2 regions of the Peribacillus asahii genome follow, and region 1 is predicted to be linked to the other one. Evidence: riboswitches for the same ligand, from Rfam matches in the RefSeq annotation. Region 1 holds a riboswitch; the other holds the start of a gene.
What was found. Region 1 has a riboswitch for S-adenosylmethionine ahead of BAOM_RS04455 (methionine biosynthesis PLP-dependent protein). Riboswitches for the same ligand answer to the same signal wherever they lie in the genome.
Positions count from the first base shown of each region.

Region 1 (7,712 bases):
CGGAGTGGATGAAGAAATAATTAAACAAACGACAAAAGGACCTGCTCCACTATCGGAGATCAGGTCCTTTATCTTACATATTTTGCGAAAAGAAAGCCCATTACGGTGCGCTGGCACCCCCTTTAGGAATGGGATGAATGTTTGCTCAAATGCGGTGTACAGATAAAATATCGAAAATACGTTCTGTACACTATGCATTTGAAATGGTATGATTTGGTACACGGGATGTTCTTTGAAAACTGAACATAGGTGGTTGTGACAGGAAAAACGTCTGTCACGTAAAATGTTCAACGTTCTGCCGACCAACACTCTTCATAGAAAGAGTGCGGTATCATAATCCTAGACAAGTATCGCCGATTGAACGGCGTAGTTGGCACCGACCTTGCCCTCTTGAAAGACTGTTTTTCTCTCAAGCGTTGCTCACCCAAGTCTCGCCTCTGCCTCTTCTTATGGAAGATGGTAAGTGAGATATTTGTGAGAAAGAACCCCAGCGGCTTTAGCCATGGGAGTGGTCAGGAGCAGGTATTGGCGATACACTTGCCAAATGGTACGAAGGAAACGCACTAGTCGAACGTTTAGAGGAAACATCCGTTTGCATTGACCTTGCCCACCTTTCTGCCAAACAATGTAAATCAGTTTTAATCGAGAATAGTATGCAAGCTCTTACAGACTTAGAAAATGGTTCTTGGACAAATGCACTCAAGAGAGTCATTGAAACAAATATTGTAACAAGCGGACTAGTTGGCGGTTTCGGAAATCAATACCTTCGCATTGCGGGCGCTCACTCCATTCACAATGGAATGACAAAGATTCCACATACACACCATTTGCTTCATGGAGAAAAAGTAGCCTATGGTATTCTCGTACAGTTGGTGCTAGAAAATAAATTCGAGGAGCTTGAACAACTGCTTCCTTTCTATGAATCCGTTCACCTCCCTAGCACATTAGCGGATATTGGATTAACCATTAATCAACAAGCAGAGTTGCTGCAAATCGCTCGGTTTGCCGTTCAGCCTGGTGAGGATATTTATCTCCTCTTTCCAAACATCACAGTAGACGAAGTACTAAAAGCAATGACTGAACTCGAAAACCTTATGACAAACTATGTAAAATAATTGTTATAAAAGAGACGATCTGATGGAACGCTTCCTTTAGACCGTCTCTTTTTAAACGCTGGATACATATAAAAAATCATTACATTTTTCCACTATCCACAAGTCTTGCGTGCCACTTCTTACTGATTAAGGAACCTTATCTAAAAAACACAACACTCCCTTTTTATTACAACTCAGGATGAATAGAAATCGATTGTCTAGCCGTCTATATTCAATGGAACCATGAATCTTTACTAAGAATGATTGATACCTATAAATTAGTACTACCCCCTATATCCGTTGCATATAATGAAAATCATCCATAGATAAGGCTTCTTCCTAAACTAAAATTTTTTATAGTACGAATAGATATTCCTCACATTATTCATACTAAAGATTGAAGTAAGATTCACGCTCATTATGTCACAAGCGAAGTAAGAATAGTTGCCTTTCCAAGAAACCGACACCTTTTACTACAATAATAATAAAAAGGAGGTTTTTTTATTTTCTTCTTTATTTAAATAAAGAGCTTTGTTTGAAATTTGGATTAAAACAGTATTTTTTTCACATATTCAAGCATTTATTCACCTGATAAAAACAACGTACAATTGTGAATTTTCCGTAAAATTTTAACTTTTTAGGTATTTTTGTATTTTTTATTTTATCTGTATATGTTATAATTGGAATAATATAGAAAGGAGTGATAATATGCAGTTTGCTGATGTATATTTATTCGAAAAAAAGACGGATTCTAATCCAGTAGAGTGGAAACAAGTAGAGGTCCTCTTCGAGAGTAACGGTATTCAGAAAACGACTCCTAGTTTTGAAGTAGCAATAAACTTAGAAGAAGAGTTAGAAAGACTTCGGCCATTTGAAGGCGAGCTTCTTCGTCTAAAAACAATTGAAGTAGATGATGATGAAATCCCAACTAGATACCTTTGCTATGATTTGGCGAATTGGAGCTTTTCTGGTAACCGTTTAATCGTCACAAATCCAATTGAAAATGTCCACCAATACACCCTCCCTTTTAATTAAAACCATCATTTAGAAAGGCATCTCTTCATTGGATGTCCTTTCAACAAGCATTACCACCTGTTTGTCTTAAGCTTAGATTATCCCATGAATTATGAAGTATGGAACTTGCCCATTCAGTACTGAATGGGGAAATCCATCACTTTTCTTCAAAAATAGATTGATTCCTCATAGATGTTATCTCCACTACGATCATTCATTAATTTCTACTTTATTTTCCTCGCATATGAAGTGTACATGTGCATATTTCTGAGACCATGACAAATGTACCCTTTCACAATCATGCGAAAGGGTACATTAAACTTTCTTATTTATTCACCATATTAGCTGGGACGACCCATTTATCGAATTCTTCTTCTGTTAAATAACCAAGTTGAAGGGCTGCTTCTTTCAAAGTAGAATTCTCCTTAAATGCGTGTTTCGCAATTTTCGCCGCCCTTTCATAACCGATGTATGGATTAAGCGCCGTAACAAGCATAAGAGATCGTTCTACATTTTGTTTAATAGCTTCTTCATTCGCTGTAATTCCAACCGCACAGTTGTTATTGAAGGAAAGAATTCCTTCTGTTAATAATTTAACCGATTGTAAAAAATTATAAATAATAACCGGTTTAAAGACATTTAGCTCGAAATTACCTTGGCTGGCTGCAAATCCAATGGTCGCATCATTTCCAACGATTTGAGTCGCAATCATCGTTAAGGCTTCACTTTGAGTCGGATTTACCTTACCTGGCATAATAGAACTTCCTGGTTCATTTTCTGGAATCGCAATTTCGCCAATACCGCTTCTTGGACCACTTGCTAACCATCTAATATCATTAGCAATTTTCATTAAGTCAGCAGCTAGTGCTTTTAACGCACCGTGGACGTAGACCATTTCATCATGACTTGTCAGTGCATGAAATTTATTATCAGATGTTTGGAACGGATGTCCCGTATCCTCAGCAATTTGTTTCGCTGATTCCTCTGGAAATTCAGGGTCTGTATTAATCCCTGTTCCTACCGCTGTCCCACCAAGAGCTAAGTTCAATAATTTTTGACTGCTCTCTTCTATCATAGCTAAACTCTTATCTAACATCGCTCTCCATCCAGATATTTCTTGACCTAATGTAAGAGGCGTCGCATCTTGAAGATGTGTTCGACCAATCTTCACTACATCCCAAAATTCTTTTTCCTTCTCTTTAAACGTATCACGCAGTACTTTAATAGCTGGAATTAGTTGATTGACTACTTCCATATAGGCAGCAATATGCATCGCCGTTGGAAACGTATCGTTCGAACTTTGTGCTTTATTTACATCATCATTTGGATGAAGTCTTTCCGATTCTCCAATCTCCTCCAACCACTTATTACCTTTATTAGCAATAACCTCATTGACATTCATATTACTTTGCGTCCCACTACCCGTTTGCCAAACAACAAGCGGAAAGTGCTCATCAAGCGTTCCATTCAAAATTTCTCTACAAATCGTTATAATAGCATTTTTCTTCGCTTCTGATAAATCTCCAAGCTTATGATTTACTTTAGCTGCTGCTTGTTTTACATAAGCGAATGCCCGAATTAATTCAATTGGCATCTTTTCCTTACCAATTTTAAAATTATTGCGACTTCTCTCTGTTTGAGCTCCCCAATATTTATCAGCAGGGACCTTTACCTCACCCATCGTGTCACTTTCAATTCTAAATTCCATTATTCCTTGCCTCCCATTTACATATAAAATCATATAGTCCGTTAATTAGTTTCTCTTAATAGACCACATGCCATTCATTGATATTGATTCTCATTTACATTGTACAAGTTTTCCATGTATATAGCAAAAAAATAGCTTATTTTCGTACGTTATACGATAAAATTCATTAGTTTATGTATGTCTGTAAACAAAATAGACAATATAAAGATTGACGATATCATCGAACAAATTTTCCATTGGTATTGACATTAAGAAAAATGTATAGTAAATTCAAAAAAAACAAACTATTTGAACTCTTATCCAGAGAGGTCGAGGGAATGGCCCGTTGACACCTCAGCAACCTTCATTGACCCGTGATCAATGAAAAGGTGCTAATTCCTCAAGTTCCTGTAACTTGGCAGATAAGAAGAATGACTCAACTTACTCAAATTAAAGTCTTCTTCTTAAAGAAGACTTTTTTTTATTTCGTATCTTTAAAGGAGCCGTGATGGTGATGTATAAAAAGGAAACATATCTTGCTCAAATTGGAAATAGAAGCGAAACAACTACAGGAACAGTCAACCCTCCTGTCTATTTCTCAACTGCTTATCGACATGAAGGAATTGGGCAATCGACTGGATTTGACTATACTCGTACTGGAAATCCAACTCGCCAAATTCTTGAACAAGCAATCGCTGATCTTGAATCCGGCGATCGAGGCTTTGCTTGCAGTTCAGGCATGGCAGCCATTGCGACAATCTTAGCTTTATTTGAATCAGGCGATGAATGGATTGTTAGCGGCGATTTATACGGTGGAACGTACCGCCTTTTAGAACAAGGGTTTAAAAAATGGGGCTTAGGCTGTAAATATGTAGATACTTGTTGTTTGAGTGAAATTGAAGGAGCAATTACTCCGCAAACAAAAGCCATCTTTCTAGAAACCCCAACAAATCCCCTTATGCAGGAAACAGATATTCGAGCTGTTGCCGACATTGCTAAGAAATATAACTTAATATTAATTGTGGATAACACATTCTATACCCCACTCCTTCAACAGCCAATTTTAGAAGGTGCTGATATTGTCATTCACAGTGCAACGAAATATTTGGGCGGGCATAATGATGTACTAGCTGGATTGATTGTCGCAAAAGGAACAGAATTATGTGACGCGTTAGCGTTCCACCATAATGGATACGGCGCTGTATTGAGCCCATTCGATTCTTGGCTTCTTATGCGCGGAATGAAGACTTTAGCTCTACGCATGAAACAACATGAACAAAATGCTAAAGCACTTGCTGAATATTTAACAAATCATGAATGCGTTACAGATGTACTTTATCCAGGAAAAGGCGGCATGCTTTCCTTCCGCATTATCGATGAAAAAGCCGTTAATCCATTCTTACAATCTTTACAATTAATTTGTTTCGCTGAAAGCCTTGGCGGAGTCGAAAGTTTCATTACGTACCCTGCAACGCAAACACATGCTGATATTCCGTTAGAAACGCGACTTGCAACTGGCGTATGTAATCGACTGTTGCGCTTCTCTGTTGGCATTGAAGATTATAACGATTTAACTCAAGACCTAGAACAAGCTTTTGCTCGTGTAAAACAGGAGGTATTATAATGAAAAACGGGGAACAATTTAGCTTTGAAACACGTTTGCTTCATAATGAACATAAAGTAGACCCATCAACTGGTGCCGTTAGCGTTCCGATTCAGCACGCATCTACGTTCCATCAATTTGATGTTGATCAATTTGGTAAATACGATTATAGCCGCAGTCTAAATCCAACTCGTGAAGCATTAGAAACGATTATTGCTGAACTAGAAGAGGGAACACATGGTTTCGCTTTCGCATCAGGAATGGCGGCCATCTCAACAGCCTTCCTATTATTATCAGCAGGTGACCATATCGTCGTTACAGAAGATGTATACGGTGGAACATTCCGAATGGTCACAACTGTATTAAACCGCTTTAACATTGACCATACATTTGTCGACATGACAGATTTTGAAAGCGTGAAAGCAGCGGTTCGACCGAATACGAAAGCTATTTATATGGAAACACCATCAAACCCAACTCTTAAAGTAACCGATATTAAACAAATTTGTGATTTCGCTAAAGAAATTGGAGCCTTAACGTATGTAGACAATACATTCCTAACTCCAGCTTTACAAAAACCACTTCAACTAGGGGCCGACATTGTACTTCATAGTGCAACGAAGTTCCTATCTGGACATAGCGATGTTGTAGCAGGACTTGCTGTTGTGAAAGATCCCGAGCTAGCAGCTAGACTTGGCACACTTCAAAATGCATTCGGAGCAGTACTTGGCGTACAAGATGCTTGGCTAGTAATGCGAGGGTTAAAAACATTATCTGTACGGATGGAGCATTCTCAAAAAGGAGCTCAAAAAATAGCGGAATATTTAAATCAGCATCCACTTGTTAAAAGCGTCTATTACCCAGGGTTAGCTGATCATCCGCAATACGACATTCAACATAATCAAGCAAGCGGAGCTGGCGCGGTTCTTTCATTTGAACTAGAAAATGAAGAAGCACTCCGAACATTTGTCGATCACGTACAATTACCTGTTTTTGCAGTGAGCTTAGGGGCCGTTGAAACGATTCTATCTTATCCTGTAAAAATGTCTCATGCAGCTATGCCTGCTGATGAACGTGAAAAGCGCGGCATTACTAATAGCTTACTTCGAATTTCCGTTGGATTAGAAAATGCTGATGATTTAATTCAAGACTTTGAACAAGCGCTGCAAAAGATCCAAGCAAGCCACACGATAACTGCACAATAATTGATAATCGCTAGGATAATTCATATATCCTAGCGATTATTTGTTACTGAAGCAAAAATAGCACTTATGACTCAATTAACTTTATGTCCCCCTACTTAATATACAGATTAATACAAATTCCTTACTTTTTAATAGTTTTATATACCCACTTATTGCATTGATTCATTTTTAAAAAGAGACTTAAGCACATTCAAGCTTTTTCTCTTCTAAACTGACTTATTGTAAAACTCCTGTAATTTTTGCAAAACCATAGAAATAAAAGTGAATTTTCTATATCATGGAACTAACGATATTTGTAAGGAATGATGAATATTGAATAAAGGGAAAAAGAAAAAGAAAAAAAGGAGAACCGTCTCTCTTCGATTGAATTTTCTATTTTTTATCGTTTTTTTATTATTTTCTGGTTTAATCATCAAGCTTGGAGTCGTACAAATTGTATACGGTGATGAATATTTACGCGAAGTTGAACGAACGGAAAATGATACTATTAGCACACCGGTTCCCCGTGGCAAAATGTATGACCGATACTTCAATCCAATTGTGGATAATAAGCCGCTTAAAGCGATTACTTATACGAAGTATCCAAATACTAAATCAAATGAAATGCTTGAAACAGCAGAGAAGCTTGCTACATTAATTGAGCAAGATACGGAAAAAATTACGGAACGGGATAAAAAAGATTTTTGGCTTTTAACACATCAGAAAGAAGCAGAAGCTCTTATTACTGATAAAGATTTAGAACTAGTTAAAAACCATAAATTAGAAGAAAAAGATTTATATAAACTTCAGTTAGAGAGAATTAAAGAAACAGAGTTGGATAAATTCACAGATGATGAGATGGAAGTATTAGCCATTTTCCGTGAATTCAACAGCGGCTACGCTCTCACCCCTTCTATTGTGAAAAATAAAGATGTAACAGAGCAAGAATTCGCAAGAGTGAGTGAACGACTAGACTCCCTGCCTGGCGTAGGTGTTACAACTGACTGGGAAAGAGACTATCCTTATGACGAAACGTTGCGCTCTGTTATTGGGAAAGTATCTTCTTCTGACGAAGGTCTCCCACGCGACAATATCGACTATTACTTAGCACGGGGATACAGCCGTAACGA
Region 1 is NZ_CP026095.1:882,534-890,245, reverse strand. Features, by position in the region: gene BAOM_RS04475 (MetQ/NlpA family ABC transporter substrate-binding protein) at 1-20, shown strand, start outside; gene BAOM_RS04470 (dehydroquinate synthase/iron-containing alcohol dehydrogenase family protein) at 654-1,115, shown strand; gene BAOM_RS04465 (hypothetical protein) at 1,803-2,129, shown strand; gene fumC (class II fumarate hydratase) at 2,434-3,816, opposite strand; SAM riboswitch class I at 4,110-4,224, shown strand; gene BAOM_RS04455 (methionine biosynthesis PLP-dependent protein) at 4,310-5,419, shown strand; gene metC (cystathionine beta-lyase) at 5,419-6,603, shown strand; gene BAOM_RS04445 (peptidoglycan D,D-transpeptidase FtsI family protein) at 6,913-7,712, shown strand, end outside.

Region 2 (7,712 bases), 2.1 Mb from region 1:
TTCTACTGAAGCGGTTCTGAAGATTAGAGGGGAAAAAGGGACAAAAGTTGAGCTGACGATTTCTCGAGAGGGAGAAGCGAAGCCCGTATCGATTACAATCGTCCGAGATACAATTCCAGTTGAAACCGTCTATTCAGAAATGCTCGACGATGGGATTGCGAAAATTGCTGTGACAAGCTTTTCAGAGCATACAGTTGATGAATTAAATACGGCTCTTGATGAAATGAGCAAGAAAGATATGAAGGGTTTAATTTTAGATTTACGCGGTAATCCTGGTGGACTTTTACCAGAGGCTATAAAAATGGCCAGCATCTTTGTGCCAAAGGGCGAAATTGTGCTGCAAATCGAAGATCGTAATGGAAATAAAGAGATTCATAAATCGGAAAACGATGGTGAGTTCACATTACCAGTCGTTGTGTTAATTGATGATGGAAGTGCGAGTGCCTCTGAAATCGTAGCCGCAGCGGTGAGTGAATCAGCGAACATTCCATTAATTGGCGTGAAGTCATTTGGTAAAGGAACTGTACAAAATGCTCAAGATTTCAAAGATGGCTCGAATTTCAAATTCACTTCTTATAAATGGTTAACACCGGAAGGAAATTGGATTCATAAGAAGGGGATTAAGCCAGATATTGAGGTCAAGCTGCCCGATTATGCAAGTCTTCCTTATATTTCACCAGATGAGGCTTTAAAAGTATCGGATGCTTCAGCAGAAGTGAAAGCAGCTGAAGATATGTTAAAAGAGCTTGGTTATAATCCGGGAACGGTTGATACGGTCTTTGATGAACAAACAAAAGCAGCCGTAGAAAAATTCCAGCAGGATCATAAGTTGAAAGTAACAGGTATCATGGAAGATAAGACGACGGTTACATTAATGCAAGAACTACGCGACAAAATTTTGAAGAATGACACGCAAGTGAAGCGGGCTATAAAAGAGTTGGAAAAAGAAATAAAATAAAGTAAAGTGCAATTTCACTTAGCGAGGATCTCGCTATTAAGGTGAGGTTAAGGGGAAGCTTAGTAACGCTAAATCAGTTACTAAGCTTTTCTGTATTAGAAGGAGGGCTTTTGGGGAAAATATGGATAGTTTTGAAGCCGAGGTGACGATAATGAAAAGAAAGGTATTGTTAATTTGTGCACTCTTTACGATGTTAGCTGGTTGTGTGGCTTCACCTATACCTAATACAGAACGAAACCAACATATGGATTCGAAAAAAGAAACGGCCAAAACATTTCTTTTAATTGGTGTGGATTCTCGCGGAGAAGAGGATTCGCGTGCAGATGCGGTCTTGCTTGCCCGTTATGAGCCAAAACAAGGGCAGATTAAGTTAGCTTCTATTATGAGAGATAGTTATGTGAAAATTCCAGGGTATGAAAAAGGATATCATAAAATTAATGCGGCTTATTATTATGGTGGAAGCGAGTTAATGAAAAAAACGATTTTAGAGAATTTTAACATCAACGTAGACCATGTTGCAGTCATTGACTTTCAAGGATTTGTTAATATAGTGGACTTAATTGCACCAGACGGGCTTACCGTAGATGTTAAACCAGAGATGATTTCAGATATGAGCATTGCAGCGAGCAGTGGAGAAAATGTGTTGCATGGGGAGCAGATTTTAAAGTATGTTCGTTTTCGTCATGATAATGAAAGTGATTTTGGTCGTGTTGAACGACAGCAAGAAGTGTTGGTGCAGTTAAAAGACCAGTTAATTCAGCAGCTGTCTAATGTGGATGGAATTGTTGCTTTACCAGGGATGATTGAAGAAGCGCTGACATATGTAGAAACAGATATTGGAATGAAAACGATGTTTGTATTAAGTTCCCAAGCGATGTTTCATCCTGTTGATTCGATTAAGACGTTGCGCATTCCTGTTAATGACAGCTATACAAACGAAATGTATCCGCATGCTGGTGCCGTTTTATCTATAGACTTTGAGAAAAATCAACAGGCTTTACAGGAGTTTTTTGAGTAAGTCTTGTTACATGAGATACGTGTATAACTACGATATTTTCGCGATAACGTATCATCTATATAAAAGAGGCTGCCTAAGCAGTCTCTTACTACATGATTTCATAAAACGGAGGATATTATAGCGATAGTTCAGACTAATCATTCTATTTCCTATATGGAATAAAGATTAATACCTCTCGTAATGCTTGTTGATTTAAAAGGGTAATATAGGAATCATTTCATTACACCAAGCAAGACAAAGTTGTTTGGGTCATAGTCAATCTTTTTTAAAGAGTTGAATAGGAAGAGCGAGTTACTTGTTTTACTAATTCAATAACAGTTGGAATATCCAGTGTGCTGCGATTTTTTACTAAGTGAGTTCCAATGATAAGCGCGTTTGTTTTAACGTTAATTCGTTGGTCCGTATTAGCAATTCCATCTAAATCAATTACAGGTGAAAGGTCGCTTGCTCTTCTAATTAATTCCCAGCCAGCAAACCCAAAGCTGTCTGCTTTCGCTTTTTGTAAAACATAAGATAATAGGCCATCAATGTTTTTAAATTCATCACGACTTTCATTGCTCCATAATGTTGAATAAACGCCTGTAAAAGTTGACCAAAATGTCTGAATATGAGAAAGAATACTCTCTTGATCCGCTTCTTCACGTGTAACAGCTTGGAAAAGGAGATTAGAAATAAATTGTCCTGTATCAAAGCCGATTGGACCATAGAAGGCAAATTCAGGGGCGATGACTTTTGTTTCGCTTTCGCTTGCCAAAATGTGTCCTGTATGTAAATCGCCATGCACTAGAGCTTCTTGTTCACTTATAAATATTTTTTTCAATTTTGCCACTTCTAGTTTTAATTCATGGTCGTTCCATAACGTTTCTACAATCTCGGATAATTCCACTTCATAGTTGGTTGGTGTATGCTCAAAGAATGGGCCGGTAAAGATGGAACTTTCTATAATTTTACACAGTTCTAGATTCGTGAAGGCACGTGCGATTTCTTTTTTTGTCGTTGATTCTAAGTAATAGTCGGATGTGTAAAATAAAGTTTTGGCTGCATATTCGCCAATATGTTGTGAAATAAGAGGATAGCTTTTGCCTTCAATAAGGCCAGTGCGAGCAATCTTTACATGTGATAAGTCTTCCATGACCGTAATGGCAAGCTGTTTATCTGCATAATACACTTTTGGGACATATTCGCGGCAATAGCTTCCGAATGTAAGTAAGGCATCTGCTTCAATAGCTGCTCGTTTTAATGTAAGCGGCCAGCTTTCACCTAGCACTTTTGCATAGGGAACGGCTTGTTTAATAATAACCCCTTTATTAGTTGCGTTATCTGCGACATGAAAAACATAATTGAACGTGCCAGCTCCAATTTTGTGGCAAGTTAATGTCGCGTCCTTATCTAATAATTCTAGCTTTTGTATGAGTGCAATCGCTGTTTCATTCGTTAATAATTCGAACGAGCCTTGTGTTTGTGTCAATATAATCCCTCCAGATTATCGTTTAGGCAAGTAAAAAAGCCTCTTTCGATTTAAGAAAGAGGCTTTGAAATGATGATTCAAACCTCTTATCTTTCAGAAAGAATTCTTTCTGATGGAATTAGCACCGTGCCTTGCGGATTATTTCTCCACATATTGCGGTCGGTTGCTGGGCGTCATAGGGCCATATCCCTCAGCCTGCTCTTGATAAGAGAACGTATATTTTTCATTTTTAATAAATTATAGTTAGCTTGGAAAAATAATAACAATATTCTTAAAACATTGTCAATATAAAAAATTAATAAAATTCCGGACGTCGGTCGGCAAACACAGGAATTTTATTACGCACTTCGCGTACTTTAGTAAAATCAATAGTTCCTGTTAAGATTTCGACCCCTTCACCTGCTTCATTAATAATCTCACCCCATGGATCAATGATTAATGAATGTCCGGCAAATATGTTATTCGGATCTGAACCTGTTCGATTAACGGCTACAACATACGCTTGATTTTCAATTGCACGGCTAATTAACAGCGCGCGCCAGTGATCTAATCGAGGTTTCGGCCATTCTGCTGACACAAACAATACTTCTGCTCCTTTTGTAGTATGTGCACGAAGCCATTCAGGGAAGCGGATATCGTAGCAAATGAAGCTCGCACATAGTTTGTCATCAAATGTAAATAAACCATCCCTTTCACCAGGTTGCAGGAAATGATGTTCATCCATCAATTGAAATAAGTGAAGTTTATCGTAATCTTTGACGAATTCTCCTTTATTATTAATCATAAGCATTGTGTTATAAATGCCGTCGTTTGTTTTTTTTGCGATGGATCCTCCAACGAGATGTACGTGATATTTCTTGGCGATTTTTTGTAAAAATGAAATCGTTTCTTTTGCTTCCACGTCGGCGATTTCTTCTAAGCGTGTTAAATCATACCCGGTAGTCCATAGCTCTGGTAAAATGAGGACATCCGGCTTCGATTGAACAGCCTGCTCAATGAGTTGTTCTGCTGCTGTATAGTTTGTTTCCGGTTTTCCAAAAGCAATATCCATTTGAATACAGGCAATGTTCCAGTTCATAATTTATACCTCCACAGTTTGAAAAAGTTCTTTACAACATTATCATAAACATATATCATTTTTGATTATAATTTCAAGAAATTTCAGAGAAGGTGCACGAATGTTTCAATTTGAACAATCCGAATTATTAAAAACATTACCGAAACAATTTTTTGCCTCGCTTGTTGCAAAAGTTAATAGCATTCAAGCTCAGGGACATGATGTCATTAATTTAGGACAGGGCAATCCAGATCAGCCAACGCCAGAACATATAGTGAAAAGTTTACAAATAGCTGCAGAGAAACCGTTGAATCATAAATATTCTCCGTTTCGCGGTCATCAATATTTGAAGGAAGCGGCTTGTGCTTATTATGAAAGAGAGCATGGAGTAGTGTTAGACCCTAATACAGAAGTTGCGATTTTGTTCGGCGGAAAAGCAGGGTTAGTAGAGCTTCCACAATGCTTATTAAACCCAGGTGACACGGTACTCGTTCCAGACCCAGGCTATCCAGACTATTTATCAGGTGTTGCATTAGCGAAAGTAAAAACAGCATTTATGCCACTGCTTGAAGAAAATTACTTTTTACCTGATTACGCAAGCTTAGACCGTGAAATTGTTCAACAAGCGAAAATGATGTTCCTTAATTATCCGAATAATCCAACAGGTGCAAGTGCTACGGCTGAATTTTTTGAGCAGACGGTTGCAATTGCGAAAGAACATTCGATGTGTGTTGTGCACGATTTTGCTTATGGAGCGATTGGTTTCGATGGAGAAAAGCCGCGCAGTTTTTTACAAACAGAAGGGGCAAAAGATATTGGGATTGAAGTATATACTCTGTCTAAAACATATAATATGGCAGGCTGGCGAGTAGGTTTTGCTGTTGGGAATAAAAGTGTGATTCAAGCACTGGAACTGCTTCAAGATCATCTATATGTAAGTTTATTCCCTGCTGTTCAAGAAGCGGCTGCAACAGCATTACTTGAGTCACAAGATTGCGTCCGTGAATTGGTGGCAACATATGAAGGGCGCCGTCGTGTGTTTATCGATGGGCTACGTTCAATCGGTTGGAACGTAACGGCACCGAAAGCTTCGTTTTTTGCTTGGCTTAAAGTTCCAGAAGGGTTCACTTCGGAGAGCTTTGCAGATTATTTATTAAATGAAGCTCACGTTGCCGTTGCACCAGGAAATGGCTTTGGTCAATTTGGTGAAGGCTATGTCAGAGTTGGGTTACTTACTTCTGAAGAAAGACTTCAAGAAGCTGTGAAACGAATTAAAGCGCTAAAGTTATTTACCATTAAACAATAAAAGCTATATACCTAATTTTTCTTATGGTGAACAACAAGCTTAATAGAAGAGGGGCACCCCAAAAATGGGTGCCCCTTTCTGCTTTAATCTATAGAGCATTTCATCGATTTGCCTTATGATTTCGCGAATTGATTGTTTGTAAGTTTCGTTGTTTTATAATGTGATACATAGCTATGGAGAATCATGCCCATAACAATGATGAACATACCAGTCCATGATAAAAGGGAAGGGAAGGCTGTCGATAGCAATAGGACTTCTCCAACAACTGTGAACAAAACTTCAAGCGATTGAGTCGCTTCAACAGCAGCTAGTTTTTGCATATTCCCCCTGACTAAATCAGTCGCTTGAAAGAATAGTACGGTCGCTAATACGCCGGAAGAGATGGCAACGAGCAAAGATTGAGTCGTTTGTTCAATACTTGGTACACCTACTGTAAACAGGCCATAAAGAGAAAGGATAAACCAAAAAGGCAGACTTGCTAATGTCATGCCTAATACTCGTTGATAGGCATCTAAACGTCCGACACAAAGATCCATCATTTTTCGATTTCCTAGCGGATAAGCAAAGGAGGCAATAATGATGGGGATAATTCCTAGTAATACGTGTTTTAACGAAATAGAGCTAGCGTGTTCGATTTGCATGAGAGCAATACCGAGTAAAATAATAAGCGACATCAATAATCCACGAACCGGTATTTTTCCTCTTGCTTTTTTGGAACCATTCGGTGTTGTAACTGTTAAAAAGAAAAGTGGTGCGAGCAAGGAACCAGAAATAATCGTAATTTGCCATGTGCTTGCAGTTAGCCATCCTGGTGCGAATGCTGCAGCAAAGCAAATCGGTGCATAAAATAACCCAAACCCAATAGAGGACCATAAAATCCACTGCCCCCAATGTTCTTTCATATTTTGAAAGAGGGGGCGTATGTTTTTTCTAGCGATGACAATTGCTAATAAAAAGGGAACCATGAAAAAGTATCGTAGTGAAGCGCTCCAAATCCAACTTCCCCCCGATAATTCCATTGCTCGATTTAAAATAAACGTTACGGAAAAAAAGAATGCTGCACAAATACCTAATATAATTGGACGCATCGGACACCTCAATCTTCCTGTGGATGTAGTAATGTTCGAAGACTTAACCAGTTTTCCTCCACAAGACTAGCAGCCGTCTCGCTATCTTTTTGGCGACAAGCTTCAATAATTTTTTGATGCTGTTCGAATGATTGAATACTTTTTTCAGAATTAAATTGTGCGATTTCTAAACGTTGAATTTTGGGAACAATCGGTTCAAGTGCTCGAATGATTTCTGGGTTGCCAGCAACATCTAAAAATACATTATGAAATAATTCATCTGCTTCGATTGCTTTAATAATATCTTTTTTCTGTGCGAATTGTAGCAATGTTTTATTCGTATACTCTAATTCATCAATATCTGATTCTTTCAATAATGGAACCGCTAAACGCGCAGCTAAAGCGTGTAGCGCTGCTATTACCGTTACGCCATGTTTTGCCTCCTCTATGTTTAATGAAGCGACCCGAGTTGAAGACCCAGGAATAGATTCTACCAGCCCTTCGTCTTCTAGCCGTTTAAGGGCTTCGCGAACGGGAGTCCGGCTAATTCCAAATTCCTCTGCTAATTCTTTGTCATTAAGACGCTGCTCAGGTTGCAGTTCAAGCAAGGTAATCGCTTTTTTTAACGCAAAATATACTTCATCACGAAAGGACAGTCGTTTAATTGGTTTAAAAGTATCATTTTTCATAAAACCAATATATCGCATTTTGGTTTTATTTACAATATTTATCATAAGAATACAATAGACTATGCTGCTAGCACTTTGGTGGAAATATGATACACTTTGTACGATAAAGTTTATTTTTGTGAAAGATAAGGAGCAGAGTACAATGAAAG
Region 2 is NZ_CP026095.1:3,021,559-3,029,270, reverse strand. Features, by position in the region: gene BAOM_RS14840 (lmo1851 family serine protease) at 1-958, shown strand, start outside; gene BAOM_RS14835 (LCP family protein) at 1,110-1,976, shown strand; gene mtnK (S-methyl-5-thioribose kinase) at 2,242-3,444, opposite strand; SAM riboswitch class I at 3,528-3,655, opposite strand; gene BAOM_RS14825 (carbon-nitrogen family hydrolase) at 3,740-4,522, opposite strand; gene BAOM_RS14820 (pyridoxal phosphate-dependent aminotransferase) at 4,623-5,807, shown strand; gene BAOM_RS14815 (DMT family transporter) at 5,921-6,895, opposite strand; gene BAOM_RS14810 (GntR family transcriptional regulator) at 6,904-7,563, opposite strand; gene BAOM_RS14805 (CobW family GTP-binding protein) at 7,706-7,712, shown strand, end outside.
Region 2: it holds a riboswitch for S-adenosylmethionine, as region 1 does, so the genes downstream of both, mtnK (S-methyl-5-thioribose kinase) here and BAOM_RS04455 (methionine biosynthesis PLP-dependent protein) in region 1, are expected to answer to the same signal.